Regions from separate parts of the Roseibium salinum genome, predicted to be linked through region 1. Evidence: predicted binding sites of a transcription regulator. Region 1 holds the regulator's gene; the other holds the start of a gene.
The links. Region 1 encodes PhoB, which activates phosphate uptake and scavenging genes when phosphate is short. Its sites were predicted from a motif close to TGTCATNNANCTGTCAT; they were not measured.
Positions count from the first base shown of each region.

Region 2: a site for PhoB is predicted at 3,564-3,580, ahead of ON753_RS21875 (DUF1045 domain-containing protein). Genes of this name have one in related genera too.

Region 1 covers NZ_JAPEVI010000003.1:2,264,166-2,270,155, reverse strand. The annotation lists gene pstB (phosphate ABC transporter ATP-binding protein PstB) at 1-776, shown strand, start outside; gene phoU (phosphate signaling complex protein PhoU) at 806-1,504, shown strand; gene phoB (phosphate regulon transcriptional regulator PhoB) at 1,577-2,275, shown strand; gene ON753_RS15050 (GcrA family cell cycle regulator) at 2,576-3,103, opposite strand; gene ON753_RS15045 (aspartate aminotransferase family protein) at 3,504-4,703, shown strand; gene argF (ornithine carbamoyltransferase) at 4,700-5,626, shown strand; gene ON753_RS15035 (Hsp33 family molecular chaperone) at 5,638-5,990, shown strand, end outside.
Region 2 covers NZ_JAPEVI010000003.1:3,736,694-3,742,683, forward strand. The annotation lists gene ON753_RS21860 (AsmA family protein) at 1-915, shown strand, start outside; gene phnN (phosphonate metabolism protein/1,5-bisphosphokinase (PRPP-forming) PhnN) at 1,008-1,586, opposite strand; gene ON753_RS21870 (alpha-D-ribose 1-methylphosphonate 5-triphosphate diphosphatase) at 1,579-2,724, opposite strand; gene ON753_RS21875 (DUF1045 domain-containing protein) at 2,721-3,470, opposite strand; gene phnL (phosphonate C-P lyase system protein PhnL) at 3,641-4,345, opposite strand; gene phnK (phosphonate C-P lyase system protein PhnK) at 4,357-5,145, opposite strand; gene ON753_RS21890 (alpha-D-ribose 1-methylphosphonate 5-phosphate C-P-lyase PhnJ) at 5,142-5,990, opposite strand, start outside.

The DNA of each region.
Region 1 (5,990 bases):
AACAGGCGAACAACATGTCACAGAGCAAGATCTCTGCCGGGAATGTGCAGGTCTATTACGGCGATACCCATGCCATCAAGGATGTGAGCATTGAAATCCGGCCACAGTCGGTCACGGCTTTCATCGGTCCCTCCGGCTGCGGGAAGTCGACTTTCCTGCGGTGTCTGAACCGCATGAACGATACGATTGCGAGCAGCCGGGTCGAGGGCCGGATCGAGATCGACGGTGAAAACATCTACGATCCCAGGGTCGATCCGGTGCGGCTGCGGGCAAAGGTGGGCATGGTGTTCCAGAAGCCCAATCCGTTCCCGAAGTCGATCTATGACAATGTCGCCTATGGGGCGCGCATCCATGGCCTGGCCCGCAACAAGGCCGAGCTGGACGACATCGTCGCCTCCAGCCTGCAGAAGGCGGGACTGTGGGAAGAAGCCAAGGACCGCCTGGACGAGCCGGGCACGGGCATGTCCGGCGGCCAGCAGCAGCGTCTGTGCATCGCCCGTGCGATCGCCGTCAGCCCGGAAGTGATCCTGATGGACGAGCCGTGCTCCGCGCTCGACCCGATCGCGACGGCGAAAGTGGAAGAGCTGATCGACGAACTGCGCGAGAATTTCACCATCGTCATCGTGACGCACTCCATGCAGCAGGCGGCCCGCGTCTCGCAGCGTACCGCATTCTTCCACCTTGGCGTGCTGGTCGAGGAGGGCCTGACCCAGGACATCTTCACCAACCCGAAGGACAAGCGGACGCAGGACTACATCACGGGCCGCTTCGGCTGACCGAAATACCGGATACTAGGGGACACACGATGTCTGAACATATTGTCTCGGCGTTTGACCAGGAACTGACGGACATGGCCGGCAAGATCGCCGAAATGGGCGGCCTGGCTGAAAGGGCCTTTGCGGATGCCGTGTCCGCGCTGGTTTCGCAGGATCTCGAGCTGGCCAGAACCACCATCCGTCAGGATGAGCGCCTGGACGCGCTGCATCACGAAGTCGAGGTGAAGCTGATCGAAATGATCGCCCGCCGCCAGCCGCTGGGCCAGGACCTCAGGGAAATCACCGCGGCAACGCGGATTGCCAACGACCTGGAACGGGTCGGAGACCTGGCCAAGAACGTCGCCAAGCGGGCGATTGCCATCGACAGCGGGCTGCAGTCCAAGAAGCTTGCCATCGGCGTCGAGCACATGACCGAGCTTGCCCTGTCGCAGCTCAAGCAGGTGCTGGACGCTTATACCCGCAAGGACGCCGAAGCCGCGCGCCGGGTCCAGGAGGCCGATGCCGAGGTCGATGCGATCTACACCTCGATCTTCCGCGAGCTGCTGACCTACATGATGGAAGACCCCCGGGTCATTACCCAGTGTGTCCATCTCCTGTTCTGCGCCAAGAACATCGAGCGCATCGGCGATCACGCGACCAACATCGCCGAGAACGTCTACTACATGGTCACCGGTGAGCGCCTGCCGGAAGAGCGCACGAAGATGGACGAAACCATGGGTCCTGCCTGAACCTTGCTCGTTGAACGCCAGGAATGAACTGTCCGGCGCTCGGCGCCGGTGAGGGAAGTGGAGCGATACTGTATGCCGAAGGTGCTCATCGTTGAAGACGAAGAACCACTCAGCCTTCTGTTGCGATACAATCTGGAAGCGGAAGGATACACGGTTGAATCCTGTGTCCGCGGCGATGAAGCGGAACTCCGGCTGAGGGAAAGCCTCCCGGATCTCCTGCTCCTCGACTGGATGCTGCCGGGCCTGTCCGGAATTGAACTGTGCCGGCGCCTGCGTGCCCGTGAAGATACCGAACGTCTGCCGGTCATCATGCTCACGGCCCGCGGCGAGGAGGCCGAGCGCATTCGCGGCCTGGCGACAGGGGCCGACGACTACGTGGTCAAGCCCTTCTCCGTGCCCGAACTGATGGCCCGCGTGCGCGCCATCCTGCGGCGGGCAAGCCCGGAAGTGGTGTCGAGCATGCTGCGCTCCGGCGACATCGAACTGGACCGCGAAACGCACCGCGTCCGCAGGAACGCCAAGGAGATCCATCTCGGGCCGACGGAGTTCCGTCTGCTGGAATTCCTGATGACGTCGCCCGGGCGTGTTTTCTCGCGCGAGCAGTTGCTCGACGGCGTCTGGGGTCACGACGTCTATGTCGACGAGCGCACCGTGGACGTCCATGTCGGGCGCCTGCGCAAGGCGCTCAACAAGGGCAAGGCCAGTGACCCGATCCGCACCGTCCGCGGCGCCGGGTACGCCTTCAACGATCAGTTCTCGGCAACAGGCTGAACCGTAGAGGCGCCACTGCCGCGCCGCCCGCACTGCCGAAAACGGGCACCCCCTTCACGAATGCCCATAGCCGTGGTGCACCCGGCCTAGCCTAGCGACAACCTTTCCTTCGTCCTCCCGGACGGAGCGAAGCGCAGATCCGGGACCGGTGAGCCGAGGTCTGTCGTGTAGGATGGAAGGAGAACGGGCTTGCGGCTCTCCGATCCCGGCGCGCCCGGCTGGCGATGGAGATCGCAGGGTCAGAAAACAAAAATGCCCACCGGATCGGCGGGCACTTCAAGTCTGAGCTGAACTGTTGCGTCAGGATGCCTGGGCGATCACCTTGCGGTCGCGGCGGCGGTCGGCGACCGGCTGGTAGGCGATCTTGCAGTGGTGCGCGCAATAGGGCACGCCGGCATCCGACTGGCGGCCGCAGAAATAGAAGTCGTCCGTTGCCGGATCACCGATCGGCCATTTGCAGGTCCGCTCGGTCAGCGTCAGGATCGTTGCACGCTGGGAGATCGGGACCAGTTCCGCGATCGGTTCCGGTTTTGCTTCGGCCACCGGAGCCGGTGCGTAATCGGCCTTCAGGGCGGTCGCGCCGATCGATTGCGGCTGGGCGGCCGGTTTCTTCGGTGCCGAAGTGCCCGCGGGAGCGTTGGGTCGTGCGCGACGCTGTTTGGACGGGTTGGAGGCCGTTTTGGCGCGGCCGGAAAGGCCCAGCCGGTGCACCTTGCCGATCACGGCGTTGCGGGTCACCCCGCCCAGCTCGCCCGCAATCTGACTGGCGCTCAAGCCGTCGCTCCAAAGCTTTTTGAGAAGCTCAACCCGTTCGTTCGTCCAGCTCATTGCCGCACCCTTTTTATTTGACCGACCGGCGGCCATTAGCCTCGTGACAAGCATGCGCTCGATCGGCATATCTAGTGCCTGTATCCGATTGACGTCACGAGATCTCGTGTCTGACTGCCCAGAGGTTACAATAGTGTTAATTTGTGAGGCAACCACTGGTCTTAAACCAATTGGGGATGAACCGACTTTTCCCCAAATAAGGCGAGCCCGTTGAACGTGTCGTGACTTCCCGATTTGCGGGCAAATACGGCATTTCCATTGACAGGCAACGGTAGGGACGGTGTATAAGTTCTCCGCTGCGTGCCGCCTCATCGGGGCGGCACGTTGCGTTTTGGCCTTTCCGTACCGTTATCGTGACGTAACCGGAGCGGGAAAGGCGCTAACAGGAGTTGTACGAGGAATGTCCGAGACGGCACTATTTGGAAACTACGCAAGATCGAACCTGTCTTTCGATCACGGGGAAGGTGTCTGGCTGGTAATGGCAGACGGCCGACGATTCCTCGATTGCGGTTCCGGTATTGCCGTGAACGCGCTCGGCCACAGCCACCCGCATCTGGTCAAGGCCCTGCAGGATCAGGCGGCCAAGCTCTGGCATGTCTCCAATCTCCACCAGATGCCGGAAGGCGAGCGGCTGGCGAAGCGGCTGTGCGAGGCGACATTTGCCGACAAGGTGCTTTTCGTGAATTCCGGAGCCGAGGCGATGGAGGCCTGCATCAAGTGCGCGCGCCGCTATCACTATGACAACGGCCAGCCGGACCGGTTCCATATCGTCACTTTCGAGGGCGCGTTCCACGGCCGCACGATTGCGACCATTGCCGCCGGCGGACAGGCGAAATACCTGGAGGGCTTCGGGCCCAAGGCGCCGGGTTTCGATCAGGTGCCGACCGGTGACCTGGATGCGCTCAAGGCCGTGATCGGCCCGCAGACCGCGGCGATCGCTATCGAACCGATCCAGGGCGAGGGCGGTATCCGGGAGATCCAGGTCGATTTCCTGCGGGCCCTGCGCAGGATCTGCGACGACAACGGCATTCTCCTGATCTATGACGAGATCCAGACCGGCGTCGGACGGACGGGCAAGCTGTTCGCCCATCAGTGGACGGGTGTCGAACCCGATCTGATGGCTATTGCCAAGGGGATCGGCGGCGGGTTCCCGATGGGCGCCTGCCTTGCGACCGCCGAGACGGCGAAGGCCCTGGCACCTGGAACCCACGGCACCACCTTCGGCGGCAATCCGCTGGCCATGGCGGTCGGCAACGCCGTGCTGGACGTCGTGCTCGGCGACGGGTTCCTGGAAGAGGTCCGGCAAAAGGGCCTCAGCTTCAAGCAGAAGCTTGCCGGGCTGGTGGACAGCCATCCGAAAGTTCTGGAGCAGGTGCGCGGCAACGGTCTGATGCTCGGCCTGAAATGCGTCGTGCCGGCAGGCGACTATGTTGCCGCCGCCCGCGAGGCCGGGCTTCTGGCAGTCCCGGCCGGCGAAAATGTGGTGCGCATCATGCCGCCGCTGACCATTAGCGAAGAAGAAATAGCAACCGCCGTCGAGCGGCTCGACCAGGCCGCCCGTGCAGTGGAAGAAAAACTGGTGGAAGGAGCGGCCGAATGACCGCGAACGGAACCTATCGGAATTTTCTGGATCTGACCGAATTCGAAGGCGACGAGCTGCGCGCCATTCTTGAAGCCGGCAAGAAGATCAAGGCAAACCGAGACGGTGTCCGCAGCGAGCGGCCGCTTGCAGGCAAGGTCCTTGCAATGATCTTCGAGCAGCCCTCCACGCGGACCCGCATCTCCTTCGATATCGGCATGCGCGAGCTTGGCGGCGAAACCCTCATGCTGACCGGCGCTGAAATGCAGCTCGGGCGGGGCGAGACGATTGCCGACACCGCGCGTGTTCTCTCCCGTTTCGTGGACGGGATCATGATCCGGATTTTGGATCATGACGAGCTGAACGAACTGGCCGCAAATGCGACGGTTCCGGTGATCAACGGCCTGACCAAGCTTTCGCATCCCTGCCAGATCATGGCCGACCTGATGACATTCGAGGAGCATCGCGGTTCCGTGAAAGGCAGGAGCGTTGCCTGGACCGGCGACAGCAACAACGTGCTGGCCTCCTGGATCCATGCCGCGCCGCGGTTCGATTTCGAACTGCGTATCGCGACGCCGGGCGAACTGGCACCGCCGCAGGAGCTGATCGACAGCGCCCGCGCCAAGGGAGGTTCCATTTTGGTCACAACGGACCCATATGAGGCAGTGAAAGGGACCGACTGTGTCGTCACCGACTGCTGGGTGTCCATGGGGGATGATGATGCGGAAACGCGTCACAACCTTCTCGGCGCCTATCAGGTGAACCAGCGGTTGATGGCAGAGGCGAACAAGGACGCCTTGTTCATGCACTGCCTGCCGGCGCACCGGGGCGAGGAAGTCACCTCGGAAGTCATGGACGGTCCGAATTCCGTTGTGTTTGACGAAGCCGAGAACCGGCTCCATGCCCAGAAGGGCATTCTGGCCTGGTGCTTCGGCGCAGCTTGAGGCAGAGCCAATTGGCACTAAATCTCGATGACCTGGGCATAAGGCCCGCAGGGCTGGACGCCGTCCGGCCCTTCGCCGTGGAAGGACTGGACGTCCGCGGACGGGCCGTTGCGCTCGGTCCGGTGCTGGAGAGCATCCTAGACCGGCACGATTATCCCGAACCGGTCTCCCGTCTTCTGGCCGAGGCGATCGTTCTGACCAGTCTGCTCGGCACCTCGCTGAAATTCGAGGGCCGCTTTACGCTGCAGACGCAGACCGAGGGACCGGTGTCCATGCTGGTCGTGGATTTCGCATCCCCGGATGCGATCCGGGCCTGCGCGACTTTTGACGCCGATCGGGTCGCGGCGCTGATGAAGGCCGGCAA
Region 2 (5,990 bases), 1.5 Mb from region 1:
AACCTCTCGCTTTATGGCGGCTCCGGCACGGGCACCGTGACGCTGAACGGCGCGGCGGCAACGCCCGAGATTGCCGCAAAGGTTTCGCTCTCCCAACTGAATGCCTATCCGTTGCTGCGGGACGCAGCGGAGTTCGACTGGATCGAGGGCAAGGCGGCCATCGACCTCGACGTGACGTCGCAGGGCGCCAGCGAGCAGGCGCTCGTCCAGGGATTGAACGGCACGGCGAGCTATCAGTTCGCCGATGGCGCGTTGCGCGGCATCAATATACCCCAGATGGTGCGCGGGCTTTCCATCGACACCCTGCTGGGCTGGCAGGAAAACCCGTCCGCGAAGACCGACTTCAGTACGCTCGAAGCAACCTTCCTGATCGAAAACGGCATCGCCCGGACGGAAGACCTGCTGCTTGTCGGCCCCTTGCTGCACATGACCGGCAAGGGCACGACGGATATGCCGGCGAAAAGGCTTGCCTTGCGCGTGGAACCGAGAATCGTGCCCACCCTGCAGGGCCAGGCGCCGCAGCCGCGCCGCAAGGGCGAAGACAAGAAACTTGCCGGATTGGGCGTGCCGATCGTGATCGAAGGCTCGTGGAGTGATCCGCGCATCTATCCGGACATAAAGGGGATCTTGGAAGATCCCGAAGCCGCCTACGAGCAGCTGCAGAAATCCGGCGGTGAACTGATCTCGATCCTTCAGGGCAAAAAGGATCCGTCGGAGCAACTGGTCGACACCGCCAACCAGGTCATCGAGCGCGCGACCGGCGGAAACACGCAGATCGATGTTCAGAAAGTCATCGACGGCGAGGTGGACGATGAGGAAGTCCTCAAAGCCGTTGAAGAAGGCTTCGGCCTGCCCTCCGGTCTGCTGGGCACCTTTCTGGGCAAGAAAAAGAAAGAGGACGAGAACGAGAATTAGAGCGCGTCCCGGTTGATACACCGTCATTCCAGATCCGCGCGCAGCTTGCCCTGCATTCGTCCGGACTAGTTCCGCTGGTCCCGCGTTACGCTCTAAAAGCCCAGGGCGTCCATCATCGTCGCGACGGCTGTCTCGACCGTGCCTGTGTTTTCGATCCGGATCAGGTTGGGAACGTTGTCCGGCTCCAGGTCAGCCCGTTCCAGGCGCGCCAGGATGTCTTCCCTGCTTTCCCGGCCCCGGGCCGCCAGGCGTTCGGCCAGTACCTCGACAGGGGCGGTGATCAGGAGAACGCAGGCGTTCTCGTATTTCTCCGCGGCCCGTTTCAGGACGCGGCGGGAGCCGTTGGCGATGACCGTGCCGCCGGAGGCGATGACATTGTCATAGGGTTTCGGGATGACATAGCCGAGACCATGGGCTTTCCAGGAAAGCGCGACCTCGCCAGCGGCAACCAGCCGCTCGAACTCCGCCTGGCTCAGCGTGTCGTGGTCTTCGGCATCGGCGTCGGCCGGGCGGGTGATCGCGCGCCGGGCGAAGATAACGTCGTCGCGGTGTTCCAGCCGATCCCTCAGCGCCGCCATCAGCGTGTCCTTGCCGGCGCCGCTGGGGCCGACGACCAGGACCATGCGGCCCGGGCCGAGCTTTTCCGATGTGTCCTTCACGGTGTCAGGCAACGCGCCGTCCTTCCCGCCAGACCCCGCGGACGATCGGAATGCCGCCCGCAAGCCTGACCTGGATGAGGTCCGCCCTGAGGCCCGGCTGCAGCACGCCGCGGTCCGTGAGGCCGATGGCCCTTGCAGGGGTCGAGGTCACCATGGCGACGGCTTTCGGCAGGGAAATCGCCTCGATGTCTTCGGCCAGCTGAAAGGCCGCCTGGATCAGCGAGACCGGTACATAGTCCGAGGAGAGCACGTCGAGATATCCGGCTTCCGCCAGTTCAGCTGCGGAGATATTGCCGGAGTGGGAGCCGCCGCGCACCACGTTGGGCGCGCCCATCAGCACCGCCATGCCGGCTTCGTGCGACGCCCTGGCGGCTTCGAACGTCGTCGGGAATTCGGCGATCCTGGTATTGAGTTCGATGGCTTCGTCGACGTGATCGCGCGTGGCGTCGTCATGGCTGGCAATGGTGATGCCGCGCTTGCCCGCAATGGCCGAGAGATCCTTGCGGTTCTGCGGCGCCAGGCCGCTGGCGCGTTCCTGACGGCGCGTGATGAACTCGTCCATCTCGGCGTCCGAAAAGCCCTTCTTGCCCTGATAGTAGATCCGGTAGGAATCGAGCGAGACGAACTGGCGCTGGCCCGGCGTGTGGTCCATAAGGGAAATCAGCCGGATGCTGTCATCATCCTCAAACACCTTGAAAGCCTCCAGAACGTCCGGAGCGGACACTTCGCAGCGCAGGTGGATGAAGTGATCGGCCCTGAGGCGCTGTTCCTTCTGGCCGGTCTCGATCGCATCCGCCAGAATGCGCATGTCCGTGTAGCGCAGATCCGCATCCTCATCCATGCCGACCCGCAGCGCGTCGAAGACGGTGGTGATACCGGCACAGGCGATCTGGGCGTCATGGGCTTGAACGGCCGAAACCGCATTCCAGCGGACTTTCGGGCGCGGGGCGTAGTGGGTTTCCAGATGATCGGTGTGCAACTCGACCAGACCGGGCAGCAGGTAGTCGCCCTCGCAATCATGTCCGTCGGCTCCGGTCGGCGCGGAGATGTCGCCGATGCGGCCGGCCGCATCCACCGTCAGCGATCCGTCGATGACCTCGTTGGCCAGAACCAGCCTGGCGTTCCTGAAGACTTTCGGGTGCGTACTCATAGGGTCTCCTTGCGGGTGAGGCGGCCGGCATCAGGGGCTGCTTCCAAAGGTGCGGTCGTGCCGGTGAGCCTGAACACCGTATGCACGTCAAACGGGGCGCCGGCTTCCGGCTCGACATAAAGGCCGAAGCTGCCGCAGCGCCGCGGATGGCCTGTTACCTCGGCAAAAAAGGTTCTGGCGGCGTCCGCCAACAGACCGGCTTGCGCCTCATCCTCCAGCTTGTTGGACAAGGTCATGTGAAAGCGGAATTCGTCGAAAACGTAAGGATAGCCCCACTCGGTCACATAGAGGTCCTGCCTGGGCGTCAGCCCGCTCCTGCGGCGGCGTTCCAGGTCCGCCTCCGTCAGCGGTGCGCGGAAGGGCTCGAAGCTGCGCACGCACAGCGCCGCAAAACCATTCAGCGCGGCTTCCGGCTGGTTCGGCGTCAGGGCCAGGAATTTTCCGAGCCGGTTGACATCGAGCCCCTCGATATTGAAGGGAGCAATCTCGCCGGCAAAGGCCTCGCAGGCTTCCAGGAGCGCTTGTTCTCTCTCCCCGGCGCGGAGGGTGAACGGCGCCTTCAGCGTGCCGTGAAATCCGTAGCGGCGCGGGCTGGAGGTGAGGCTCTGAACCTGCGCAGCCGTCAGGCCGGGCATGGCCGCCTGCCGCAGGTCGGTTCCCCTGAACGGGTCGCGGCCAAGCCAGGCATTGCCCAGCTGCATCAGGCGGTCGTCGGCATCGGCGGCGAAATAGATGGCGTAGCGCATGGTGTCACGGTTCTAAAATGGGGTTGACCCGAGAAGGGTCCGCGAAATGATGGCCCGGAGAAAAGTGGCCCGGACAAATCGCGGCTTGGCGACATGACGGCCTAAAGACGGGCGACGCCCTTTCTGTGACAGTTCGCGCCCGCCCGCAAGACTTTCCTCTCCGGTTCCCGTCAGGCCGCGGCCTCCGTGCTGAACCGGGTGACGTCGATAATGCGGTCGGCGATTTCCTCCCGCACGTCCTGGTCATGCAGAATGCCGACCATGGCGACGCCCCTGGCCTTCTTCTCTTCCACCAGCCGGACGACGACGGCGCGGTTGGCCGCGTCGAGCGAGGCGGTCGGCTCGTCCAGCAGCAGGATCGGATAGTGAGCGATGAAGCCGCGGGCAATGTTGACCCGCTGCTGCTCGCCGCCGGAAAACGTTGCCGGAGGCAGGCCCCACAGCCGCTCCGGCACGTTAAGCCGGGCGAGCAGTGTGCGGGCGGCGTCGACGCCTTCCGCCTCGCTCGTGCCCTGGGCGATCAGCGGTTCGGCGACGACATCTTCGGCCGAGATACGCGGGATCGTGCGCAGGAACTGGCTGACATAGCCGATGGTATTTTCGCGCAGCTTCAGGATCTCGCGCGGCTGGGCGCCGGCCACGTTGACGATTTCGTCGCCGAGCGTGACCAGGATCTGGCCTTCGTCGCAGCGGTAATTGCCGTAGATCATTTTCAGGATCGAGCTCTTGCCGGCACCTGACGGCCCGCCGAGAACCACGCATTCTCCGGCATCGACCGAGAATTCGACCTTTTCGACCACGGGAATGACGGTGCCGTCCTGCAGATGCATGGTGAACGACTTGCCGACATTGTTGAGATAGAGACGGACAGCCATCTGGATTTTCCTCACACCTGGAGAATGGAAGAGACGAGCAACTGCGTATAGGGCTCGCGCGGGTCGTCCAGCACCTGGTCGGTGAGGCCGCTTTCGATGACGTTGCCGTGGCGCATCACCATGATCCGGTGCGACAGCAGCCGGGCGACGGCCAGATCGTGGGTGACGATCACCACGGACAGGCCGAGATCGGCCACCAGCCGGCGCAGGAGGTCCAGAAGGCGCGCCTGAACCGAGACGTCGAGACCGCCGGTCGGCTCGTCCATGAACACCAGCCGGGGGCGGGTCACCAGATTGCGGGCGATCTGCAGGCGCTGGCGCATGCCGCCGGAGAAGGAGCGCGGATCGTCGTCGATCCGGTCGCTTTCGATTTCCACCCGGCCGAGCCAGTCATCCGCCGTGGAGCGGATATTGCCGTAGTGCCGCTCGCCCACGGCCATCAGCCGCTCGCCGACATTGGCGCCGGCGGAGACGTTCATGCGCAGCCCGTCGGCGGCGTTCTGGTGCACGAAGCCCCAGTCGGTGCGCATCAGCAGGCGCCTTTCGGCTTCGGTTAGCTGGTAGAGATTGCGCATGGTGCCGTCGCGCATGCGGTACTCGATGGCGCCGGCGGTCGGTGCCAGGCGGGTGGAAAGGCAGTTGAGCAGGGTCGTCTTGCCCGATCCGCTCTCGCCGACGACCGCCAGCACTTCGCCGGGCCACAGATCGAAGGAGACATTCGAACAGCCGATCCGGTCGCCGTAATAGCGGGTGACGTCATGAACCTGCAGGAGCGGTTCATCCGATTGAAAGACGCTCATCCGGCTGTCTCCTCTGTCTTCGCGCCGCCGATCTGCGCCGCGGCGGGATCCGCCGCCATGGGGCCGAGATGGCCCTCGGCCCGGCGCTCCTCGCAATGGTCGCTGTCGGAACAGACGAACATGCGCCCGCCCCTGTCATCGAGAATGACCTCGTCGAGATAAACATTCTCCGCACCGCACAGCCCGCAGGGCTTGTCGAATTTCTGGATTTCGAACGGGTAGTCCTCGAAGTCGAGGCTCTTCACCTTGGTATAGGGAGGCACGGCATAGATGCGTTTTTCCCGGCCGGCGCCGTAAAGCTGAAGCGCGGCCATGTTGTCGATCTTGGGATTGTCGAATTTCGGCGTGGGCGAGGGATCCATCACATAGCGGCCGTTCACCTTGACCGGGTAGGCATAGGTGGTCGCGATGTGGCCGTTCCTGGCGATATCCTCGTAGAGCTTTACATGCATGAGGCCGTAATCCTCCAGGGCGTGCATCTTGCGCGTCTCGGTCTCGCGCGGCTCCAGGAAGCGCAATGGCTCGGGGATCGGCACCTGGAACACCAGGATCTGGTCTTCCGTGAGCGTCTTTTCCGGAATGCGGTGGCGGGTCTGGATGATGGTCGCCTCGGCTGTCTCGAACGTGGTTTTGACACCGGCGGTCTTTTCGAAAAAGCCGCGCAGGGATACGGCGTTGGTCGTGTCGTCCGAGCCCTGGTCGATCATCTTCAGGCAGTCGTCCTTGCCCAGGATCGAGGCCGTCACCTGCACGCCGCCCGTGCCCCATCCATAGGGCATCGGCATCTCGCGCGAGGCGAAGGGAACCTGGTAGCCCGGTATGGCGATGCCCTTCAGGATCGCGCG